DNA from 2 places in the Streptomyces sp. NPDC085944 genome. Region 2 is predicted to be linked to the other one. Evidence: predicted binding sites of a transcription regulator. Region 2 holds the regulator's gene; the other holds the start of a gene.
What was found. The regulator HrcA, encoded in region 2, represses chaperone genes, less so after heat shock. The targets are predictions, from matches to a motif close to TTNGCACTCNGNNNNNCNGAGTGCNAA.
Positions count from the first base shown of each region.

Region 1: a site for HrcA is predicted at 1,765-1,791, ahead of groES (co-chaperone GroES). Genes of this name have one in related genera too.

Region 1 covers NZ_JBFBJX010000001.1:346,537-350,943, forward strand. Annotated here, with positions in the region: gene AB0P07_RS01790 (polysaccharide deacetylase family protein) at 1-833, shown strand, start outside; gene AB0P07_RS01795 (polysaccharide deacetylase family protein) at 830-1,576, shown strand; gene groES (co-chaperone GroES) at 1,938-2,246, shown strand; gene groL (chaperonin GroEL) at 2,377-3,996, shown strand; gene AB0P07_RS01810 (hypothetical protein) at 4,179-4,407, opposite strand, start outside.
Region 2 covers NZ_JBFBJX010000016.1:39,566-43,972, reverse strand. Annotated here, with positions in the region: gene AB0P07_RS28080 (DUF3097 domain-containing protein) at 1-511, opposite strand, end outside; gene AB0P07_RS28075 (MBL fold metallo-hydrolase) at 546-1,289, opposite strand; gene hrcA (heat-inducible transcriptional repressor HrcA) at 1,456-2,472, shown strand; gene dnaJ (molecular chaperone DnaJ) at 2,473-3,612, shown strand; gene AB0P07_RS28060 (nitronate monooxygenase) at 3,701-4,407, shown strand, end outside.

The sequences.
Region 1 (4,407 bases), on a different contig from region 2:
AGGGCGACGGCCACGGGGAGCGGGGCGCCGCCGGCCGGCAGGGTCCGGAGGCTGCCCCGGCCCGCGCGGCCGATGCCGCGGCCGATGCCGCGGCCGAGGCGCGCGAGGCCCGGGCCGCCCTCGTCGCCGCCGCCAAGCGCTGGAACCTCGAGAAGGTCCCGCTGACGGCCCCCGCGCCGCCCGAGAAGAAGCCGGTGATCAAGGCCCGCGAGGGCTTCGAGGTCGACGGCCAGGAGGAGGACGGCCTCCCGCCGGTCTTCACCACGGTCCCCACCAAGGAGAAGGTCGTCTTCCTCACCATCGACGACGGCGCCGAGAAGGACCCGGCGTTCCTGAGGATGATGAGCGAGCTGAAGATCCCGTACACCGTCTTCCTCACCGACGAGGAGATCAAGGACGACTACGGCTACTTCAAGAAGATGCAGGCCCGGGGCGTCACCCTCAACAACCACACGCTCAGCCACCCCTACCTGCCCGCGCTCTCCTACGAGGAGCAGAAGCACGAGATCTGCGGCATGCAGGACGTGATGGAGAAGCACTACGGCAAGCGCCCCGTCCTCTTCCGCCCGCCCTTCGGCAACTACAACCGCGACACCCTGCGCGCCGCCAAGTCCTGCGGCATCGAGTACGCCCCGATCTGGAGCGAGGAGGTGTACGTCGACCACTGGGAGTACCGCGAGTGGGACCAGGACCTGCACCCCGGCGACATCGTCCTCACCCACTTCCGGGGCGAGAACGACTGGGACGGCACCATGACCGACATGGTCCGCCGCTTCCTGGACCGGATCACCGCCGACGGGTACGCGGTGGCCCGCCTGGAGGACTACCTGTGAGGCGAGGGCGGTCCCGCCCGGCAGGCACCGCCCCGGCCGCCCTCCTGCTCCCGTTGGTCCTGCTGCTCCCGCTCACCGCCTGCGACCGGCTCGCCGCCCCCGCCGAACAGGCGGCGGTGGCCGGGGACCCCGCCCAGGACGCCGACCGGGGGCGCCGGCTGCCGCCCGTCGTGGACCACGTCCGCACCGACGACCCGGTCGTCTTCCTCACCTACGACGACAGCGCCGAGCGCGACCCCGCCTTCGCGGGCCTGATCCGCGAACGGCGGCTCCCGGTCACCCTGTTCCTCACCGACACCGTCGCCGGACCGGCGTACGGCGACTTCGCCCGGCTGCGGCCGTTCGGGGCGAGCCTGCAGAACCACACCCTGGACCACCGCACCCTGCGCGGCCTGCCCTACGCCGGCCAGCGCGCCGAGATCTGCGGCCAGCAGACCAAGCTCAAGTCCCGCTTCGGCGTCCGCGCCCACCTCTTCCGGCCGCCGCACGGCACGTACGACACCACGACCCTGCGTGCCGCCGCCGACTGCGGCATCACGGCGCTGGTCCTGTGGCGCGCCACCCTCGACACCGACGGCGACCTCACCTGCACCCGCGGCGAGCCCCGCCTCCACCCCGGCGACATCATCGCCGTGGACCCGGACCACCCGACGGCCACGAACCTCACGGCCCGCACGGAACGCCTGCTGAAGACGATCGAGCAGCAGGGGCTGAGGGTGGGCAACTTGGAGGACTACGTCTGACCTCTCGACGCCGGCCGGCATCGTCCAGCCCGTTGGGGGTGCCCGCTCTGGGGGAGTTTGAGGACGAGGCCCGTTCAGGGCCGAAGCGGGGGCCCGGGGGGCGGCAGCCCCCAGCGACGCCCACCCCCACGCAGGGTGCCTTCACGAACCGGCGTTCACACGAAAACTCCGCCGACGCGCCGCCGGCATTGGCACTCCGCTTGACCGAGTGCTAATCGCGGTCATAGTCTCGGCTCTGGCACTCCCCACCGGAGAGTGCCAACACAGCGACGGGCAGGTCCGGCACCCGCGACGACGGATCGACCTGGTCGCCACCTCAGACAGTTAACCCCGTGAGATCTCCGAAGGGGGAGGTCGGATCGTGACGACCACCAGCTCCAAGGTTGCCATCAAGCCGCTCGAGGACCGCATCGTGGTCCAGCCGCTCGACGCCGAGCAGACCACGGCTTCGGGCCTGGTCATTCCGGACACCGCCAAGGAGAAGCCCCAGGAGGGCGTCGTCCTGGCCGTGGGCCCGGGCCGCTTCGAGGACGGCAACCGTCTTCCGCTCGACGTCACCGTCGGCGACGTCGTGCTCTACAGCAAGTACGGCGGCACCGAGGTGAAGTACAACGGCGAGGAGTACCTCGTCCTCTCGGCCCGCGACGTGCTCGCGATCGTCGAGAAGTAGAAGTAGCACTTCACTTCGAAGCACCTTGCTTTCCAGCTGCGCCCCTGGCTCCCGCGACCATAAAAAGCCGGGCGTCGGGGGCGCAGTTGCCGTATAACCCCAAGATTTCCGGAAGAGGGCTCACGCTCCCATGGCGAAGATCCTGAAGTTCGACGAGGACGCCCGTCGCGCCCTCGAGCGCGGCGTCAACAAGCTTGCCGACACGGTGAAGGTGACGATCGGCCCCAAGGGCCGCAACGTCGTCATCGACAAGAAGTTCGGCGCCCCCACCATCACCAACGACGGCGTCACCATCGCCCGCGAGGTCGAGGTCGAGGACCCGTACGAGAACCTCGGCGCCCAGCTGGTGAAGGAGGTGGCGACCAAGACCAACGACATCGCGGGTGACGGCACCACCACCGCCACCGTGCTCGCCCAGGCGCTCGTGCGCGAGGGCCTGAAGAACGTCGCCGCGGGTGCCTCCCCGGCGCTGCTCAAGAAGGGCATCGACGCCGCCGTCAAGGCCGTCTCCGAGGACCTCCTCGCCACCGCCCGCCCGATCGACGAGAAGTCCGACATCGCCGCCGTGGCCGCGCTGTCCGCCCAGGACCAGCAGGTCGGCGAGCTGATCGCCGAGGCGATGGACAAGGTCGGCAAGGACGGTGTCATCACCGTCGAGGAGTCCAACACCTTCGGTCTGGAGCTGGACTTCACCGAGGGCATGGCCTTCGACAAGGGCTACCTGTCGCCGTACTTCGTGACGGACCAGGAGCGCATGGAGGCCGTCCTCGACGACCCGTACATCCTGATCAACCAGGGCAAGATCTCCTCCATCGCGGACCTGCTGCCGCTGCTGGAGAAGGTCATCCAGGCCAACGCCTCCAAGCCGCTGCTGATCATCGCCGAGGACCTGGAGGGCGAGGCGCTCTCCACCCTCGTCGTCAACAAGATCCGCGGCACCTTCAACGCGGTGGCCGTCAAGGCCCCGGGCTTCGGCGACCGCCGCAAGGCGATGCTGCAGGACATGGCCGTCCTGACCGGTGCCACGGTCATCTCCGAGGAGGTCGGCCTCAAGCTCGACCAGGTCGGCCTGGACGTGCTCGGCACCGCCCGCCGCATCACCGTCACCAAGGACGACACCACGATCGTCGACGGTGCCGGCAAGCGCGACGAGGTCGACGGCCGCATCGCCCAGATCAAGGCCGAGATCGAGGCCACGGACTCCGACTGGGACCGCGAGAAGCTCCAGGAGCGCCTCGCGAAGCTGGCCGGCGGCGTGTGCGTGATCAAGGTCGGCGCCGCCACCGAGGTGGAGCTGAAGGAGCGCAAGCACCGTCTGGAGGACGCCATCTCCGCGACCCGCGCCGCGGTCGAGGAGGGCATCGTCTCCGGTGGTGGCTCCGCGCTGGTCCACGCCGTCAAGGTCCTCGAGGGCAACCTCGACAAGACCGGCGACGAGGCCACCGGCGTCGCGGTCGTCCGCCGCGCCGCCGTCGAGCCGCTGCGCTGGATCGCCGAGAACGCCGGCCTGGAGGGCTACGTCATCACCTCCAAGGTCGCCGAGCTCGACAAGGGCCAGGGCTTCAACGCCGCCACCGGCGAGTACGGCGACCTGGTCAAGGCCGGCGTCATCGACCCGGTGAAGGTCACCCGCTCCGCCCTGGAGAACGCCGCGTCCATCGCCTCCCTCCTGCTGACGACCGAGACCCTGGTCGTCGAGAAGAAGGAAGAGGAAGAGCCGGCCGCCGCGGGCCACGGCCACGCCCACTGAGCGCTGCGCTGAGCTGAGCGAACGGTGCCCGGTCCCCTGCGGGGGGCCGGGCACCGTTTGTCACTACCGGGTGAGAGTCCGCCCCGCTGGGCAGGTGGCCGGGTGCGGCGCCGTCGTGGTCGGTCACGCAGTTCCCCGCGCCCCTTGGGGTGTTGGACCTGACGAACCTCAGGAAAGCGTCGTCACAGCAGTCCGCTCAGCGGCAGTACGCGCTCGGCGAGCCGCCCCCGCAGCCGCCCCCCGGCCGTGTCGGCGTCTTCCTCGAGCCAGCCCGCGGCGGCCAGCAGTCCGGCGTGCTCGGCGACGTCCTCGGGCCGCAGGCCGCAGAAGGAGGCCACTGTCTCCAGCGCGAGCCCGTCACCGTCCTCGCCGGCCTCTCCCAGGCACCCGTCGGGACGGCTGTGGGCCGCG
Region 2 (4,407 bases):
CCGGCACCAGGTGGTCCACCAGGACGCCCAGCCGTGCGTCCGGGCCGGGGGCGAAGTCGGCGACGATCGACGGGAGGTCGTCCACGCCGCCCAGGTACTCCACGACGACGCCCTCGATGCGCAGGTCGTCGCCCCAGACCTGCTCGACCAGCTCGGCGTCGTGCCGCCCCTCGACGTAGATGCGCCCGGCGCGCGCCACCCGCGCCCGTGCGCCGGGGACGGCGACCGAACCGGACGCCGTACGGGAGGGCCGTACCGGGCCGGAGGACGACGACGGCCGCACCAGCGTCACCACCCGGCCCTCCAGCAGGAACCCGCGTGGTTCCAGCGGGAAGACGCGGTGCTTGCCGAAGCGGTCCTCCAGGGTCACCGTGCCCGCCTCGCAGCGGATCACCGCGCCGCAGAACCCGGTGCCGGGCTCCTCGACCACCAGACCGGGGTCGGCCGGCACCTCGGGAACGGGCTGCGGTTTCTTCCACGGAGGGGTCAGGTCGGCGGAGTACTGGCGCATTCTGCCGACGATACGAGGAACGCCCGCCCGGTGGTCAGCGCGACACGCCGAACCGGACGGCCAGCGCGTCCCGTTGGGCCCGCACGAACGCCGCGTCCACCACCGCTCCGTGACCCGGCACGTACAGCGCGTCGTCGCCGCCCAGGTCGAGCAGCCGGTCCAGGGCCGCCGGCCAGCCGGACGGCACGGCGTCGGGGCCCGCCTGCGGCTCGCCCGACTCCTCGACCAGGTCGCCGCAGAAGACGACGGCCGGGGAGCCGGGCACCAGCACCGCCAGATCGTGCGACGTGTGCCCCGGGCCCACGTCGGCCAGCAGGACCTGACGGCCACCGCCCAGGTCGAGCCGCTGCTCGCCGCGGACATCCTGCCGGACAGGGACGAGCGCGTCGGCCGCCTCCCGCGCCGCCCGCGCGTCCAGCCCCTCCGCCACCGCGTCCGCGCGCAACGCCTCCCGCCCCTGTCCGCCCGGCGCGAACAGCGCGCCCGTACCCGTCGCGCCGTACGCGCCGTACGCCTCCGCACCCTCGAACGCCGCCGCGCCGAAGACGTGGTCGAAGTGCGGGTGGGTCAGCGCGAGATGTGTCACACGGTGGCCGGCGAGCCGCCGCGCCGCCTCGTGCAACCGGGCGCCCTCCGCCAGGCTCGACCCCGCGTCCACCATCAGCGCCCCGCCCGCGCCGAGCACCAGGCCCGCCGTGCAGTCCCAGCCCGGCAGCCGGCACCGCCCCACCCCGTCCGCCAGCCGCTCCCAGCGCAGCTCTTCCCAAGTCACCGTCACGGCGACGACGCTAACGGCATCGTCACGGCCTTGCCGGGGGCGTACCCCACGGCCGTACACTGGGCCGGGGAAGTCTGGCACTCGCGAGTCGTGAGTGCCAGGGCAGACAGGTCAACGCAGGCCAGACAGGCCGAAACGGGCGGACGACAGCTGGAGGTGCGCGCCGATGCTCAGTGAACGCAGGCTCCAGGTGCTGCGCGCCATCGTCCAGGACTACGTCGGCACCGAGGAGCCGGTCGGTTCCAAGGCCCTCACCGAGCGGCACAACCTCGGCGTCTCCCCGGCCACCGTGCGCAACGACATGGCGGCCCTGGAGGACGAGGGGTTCATCGCCCAGCCGCACACCAGCGCCGGGCGGATCCCGACCGACAAGGGCTACCGGCTCTTCGTCGACAAGCTGGCCGGCGTCAAGCCGATGACCGCGCCCGAGCGGCGTGCCATCCAGAACTTCCTGGAGGGCGCCGTCGACCTCGACGACGTGGTGGCCCGCACGGTGCGGCTGCTCGCGCAGCTCACCCGGCAGGTCGCCGTCGTGCAGTACCCCTCGCTGACCCGCTCGACGGTGCGGCACGTGGAGCTGCTCTCGCTGGCGCCCGCGCGCCTGATGCTGGTGCTGATCACGGACACCGGCCGGGTCGAGCAGCGGATGGTCGACTGCCCGGCGCCGTTCGGCGAGGCCTCGCTGGCCGATCTGCGGGCCCGGCTCAACAGCCGGGTCGCGGGACGCCGTTTCACGGATGTCCCGTCTCTGGTGGAAGATCTTGCGGAGCCCTTCGAGGCCGAGGATCGCGGTACGGTCTCCACCGTGCTCTCCACTCTCCTGGAGACGCTGGTCGAGGAGAACGAGGAGCGGCTGATGATCGGCGGCACCGCCAATCTGACCCGCTTCGGGCACGACTTCCCCTTGGTGATCCGGCCGGTGCTGGAGGCACTGGAGGAGCAGGTCGTGCTCCTCAAGCTGCTCGGCGAGGCGAAGGATCCGGGCGTGACCGTACGGATCGGTCATGAGAACGCCCACGAGGGACTCAACTCAACGTCCGTCGTGTCGGTCGGCTACGGTTCGGGCGGCGAGGCGGTTGCCAAGCTCGGCGTGGTCGGACCGACCCGCATGGACTACCCGGGAACGATGGGAGCGGTACGCGCAGTGGCACGGTACGTCGGACAGATCCTGGCGGAGTCGTAGGTGGCCACGGACTACTACGCCGTACTCGGCGTGCGCCGCGACGCTTCACAGGACGAGATCAAGAAGGCGTTCCGGAGGCTCGCCCGCGAGCTGCACCCGGACGTCAACCCCGATCCGAAGACCCAGGAGCGGTTCAAGGAGATCAACGCCGCCTACGAGGTGCTGTCGGACCCGCAGAAGAAGCAGGTCTACGACCTCGGCGGCGACCCGCTCTCCCAGGCCGGGGGCGGCGGTGGCGCCGGCGGCTTCGGCGCGGGCGGCTTCGGGAACTTCTCGGACATCATGGACGCGTTCTTCGGTACGGCGTCGCAGCGCGGGCCGCGCTCGCGCACCCGCCGGGGCCAGGACGCGATGATCCGGATCGAGGTGGAGCTGGACGAGGCCGCCTTCGGCACGACCAAGGACATCCAGGTCGACACGGCGGTCGTCTGCAACACCTGCAACGGCGAGGGAGCGGCGCCCGGCACCTCGGCCCAGACGTGCGACATGTGCCGCGGCCGAGGCGAGGTCTCGCAGGTCACCCGGTCCTTCCTGGGCCAGGTCATGACATCCCGCCCCTGCCCGCAGTGCCAGGGCTTCGGCACCGTGGTCCCGACCCCGTGCCCGGAGTGCGCGGGCGACGGCCGGGTCCGCTCCCGGCGCACCCTGACCGTGAAGATCCCGGCCGGTGTCGACAACGGCACCCGGATCCAGCTCGCGGGCGAGGGCGAGGTCGGCCCCGGCGGCGGCCCCGCCGGCGACCTGTACGTCGAGATCCACGAGCTGGCGCACTCGACCTTCCAGCGGCGCGGCGACGACCTGCACTGCACGGTCACCATCCCGATGACGGCGGCGGCCCTCGGCACCAAGGTGCCGTTGGAGACCCTCGACGGCATGGAGGAGGTCGACATCCGGCCGGGCACCCAGTCCGGCCAGTCGATCCCGAAGCACGGCCGGGGCGTCACCCACCTGCGCGGCGGCGGCCGCGGCGACCTCATCGTCCACGTCGAGGTCACCACCCCGGGCAAGCTCGACCCCGAGCAGGAACGCCTCCTGCGCGAGCTGGCCAAGCTGCGGGGAGAGGAACGCCCGCAGGGGCAGTTCCAGCCTGGGCAGCAAGGCTTGTTCTCGCGGCTGAAGGACGCGTTCAACGGGCGGTGACGGGCCCTCCGGGGATGCGGATGCTCCTGGCGTATGCCAACGGAAGCCCGGATTCGGACTTGTGCGGAGGACGTGACAACATGCCGTCATGTCCTCCGCACTGACCGATCTCTTCCCCTACCCGATCGTGCAGGCACCCATGGCGGGCGGCGTCTCCGTGCCCCAGCTCGCGGCCGCGGTGTCCGAGGCGGGCGGGCTGGGCTTCCTGGCCGCCGGGTACAAGACCGCGGACGGGATGTACCAGGAGATCAAGCACCTGCGGGGACTGACGAGCCGGCCCTTCGGCGTCAACCTCTTCCTCCCGCAGCCGGAGGCGGCCGACCCCGCCGCCGTCGACGTCTACGCCCACCAGTTGGCCGGAGAGGCCGCCTGGTACGAGACGGAGCTGGGCGACCCCGACAGCGGCCGGGACGACGGCTACGACACCAAACTCGCCGTACTCCTCGACAACCCCGTGCCGGTGCTGTCCTTCCACTTCGGCGTCCCGAGCCGTGAGGTCGTCGACTCCCTGCACCGCGTGGGCACCTTCGCCCTGGTCAGCGCGACGACCGCGGACGAGGCCCGGGCCGTCGAGGAGTCCGGCGCCGACGCGGTGATCGCGCAGGGCGCGGAGGCCGGCGGCCACCAGGGCACTCACCGGGACAACCCGGAGACCGGAGGTGCGGGCACCGGGCTGCTGTCGCTGGTCGCCCAGGTCAGGGAGACGGTGAGCCTGCCGATCGTCGCCGCGGGCGGCATCATGCGCGGCGCCCAGATCGCCGCGGTCCTGGCGGCCGGCGCGAGCGCGGCCCAACT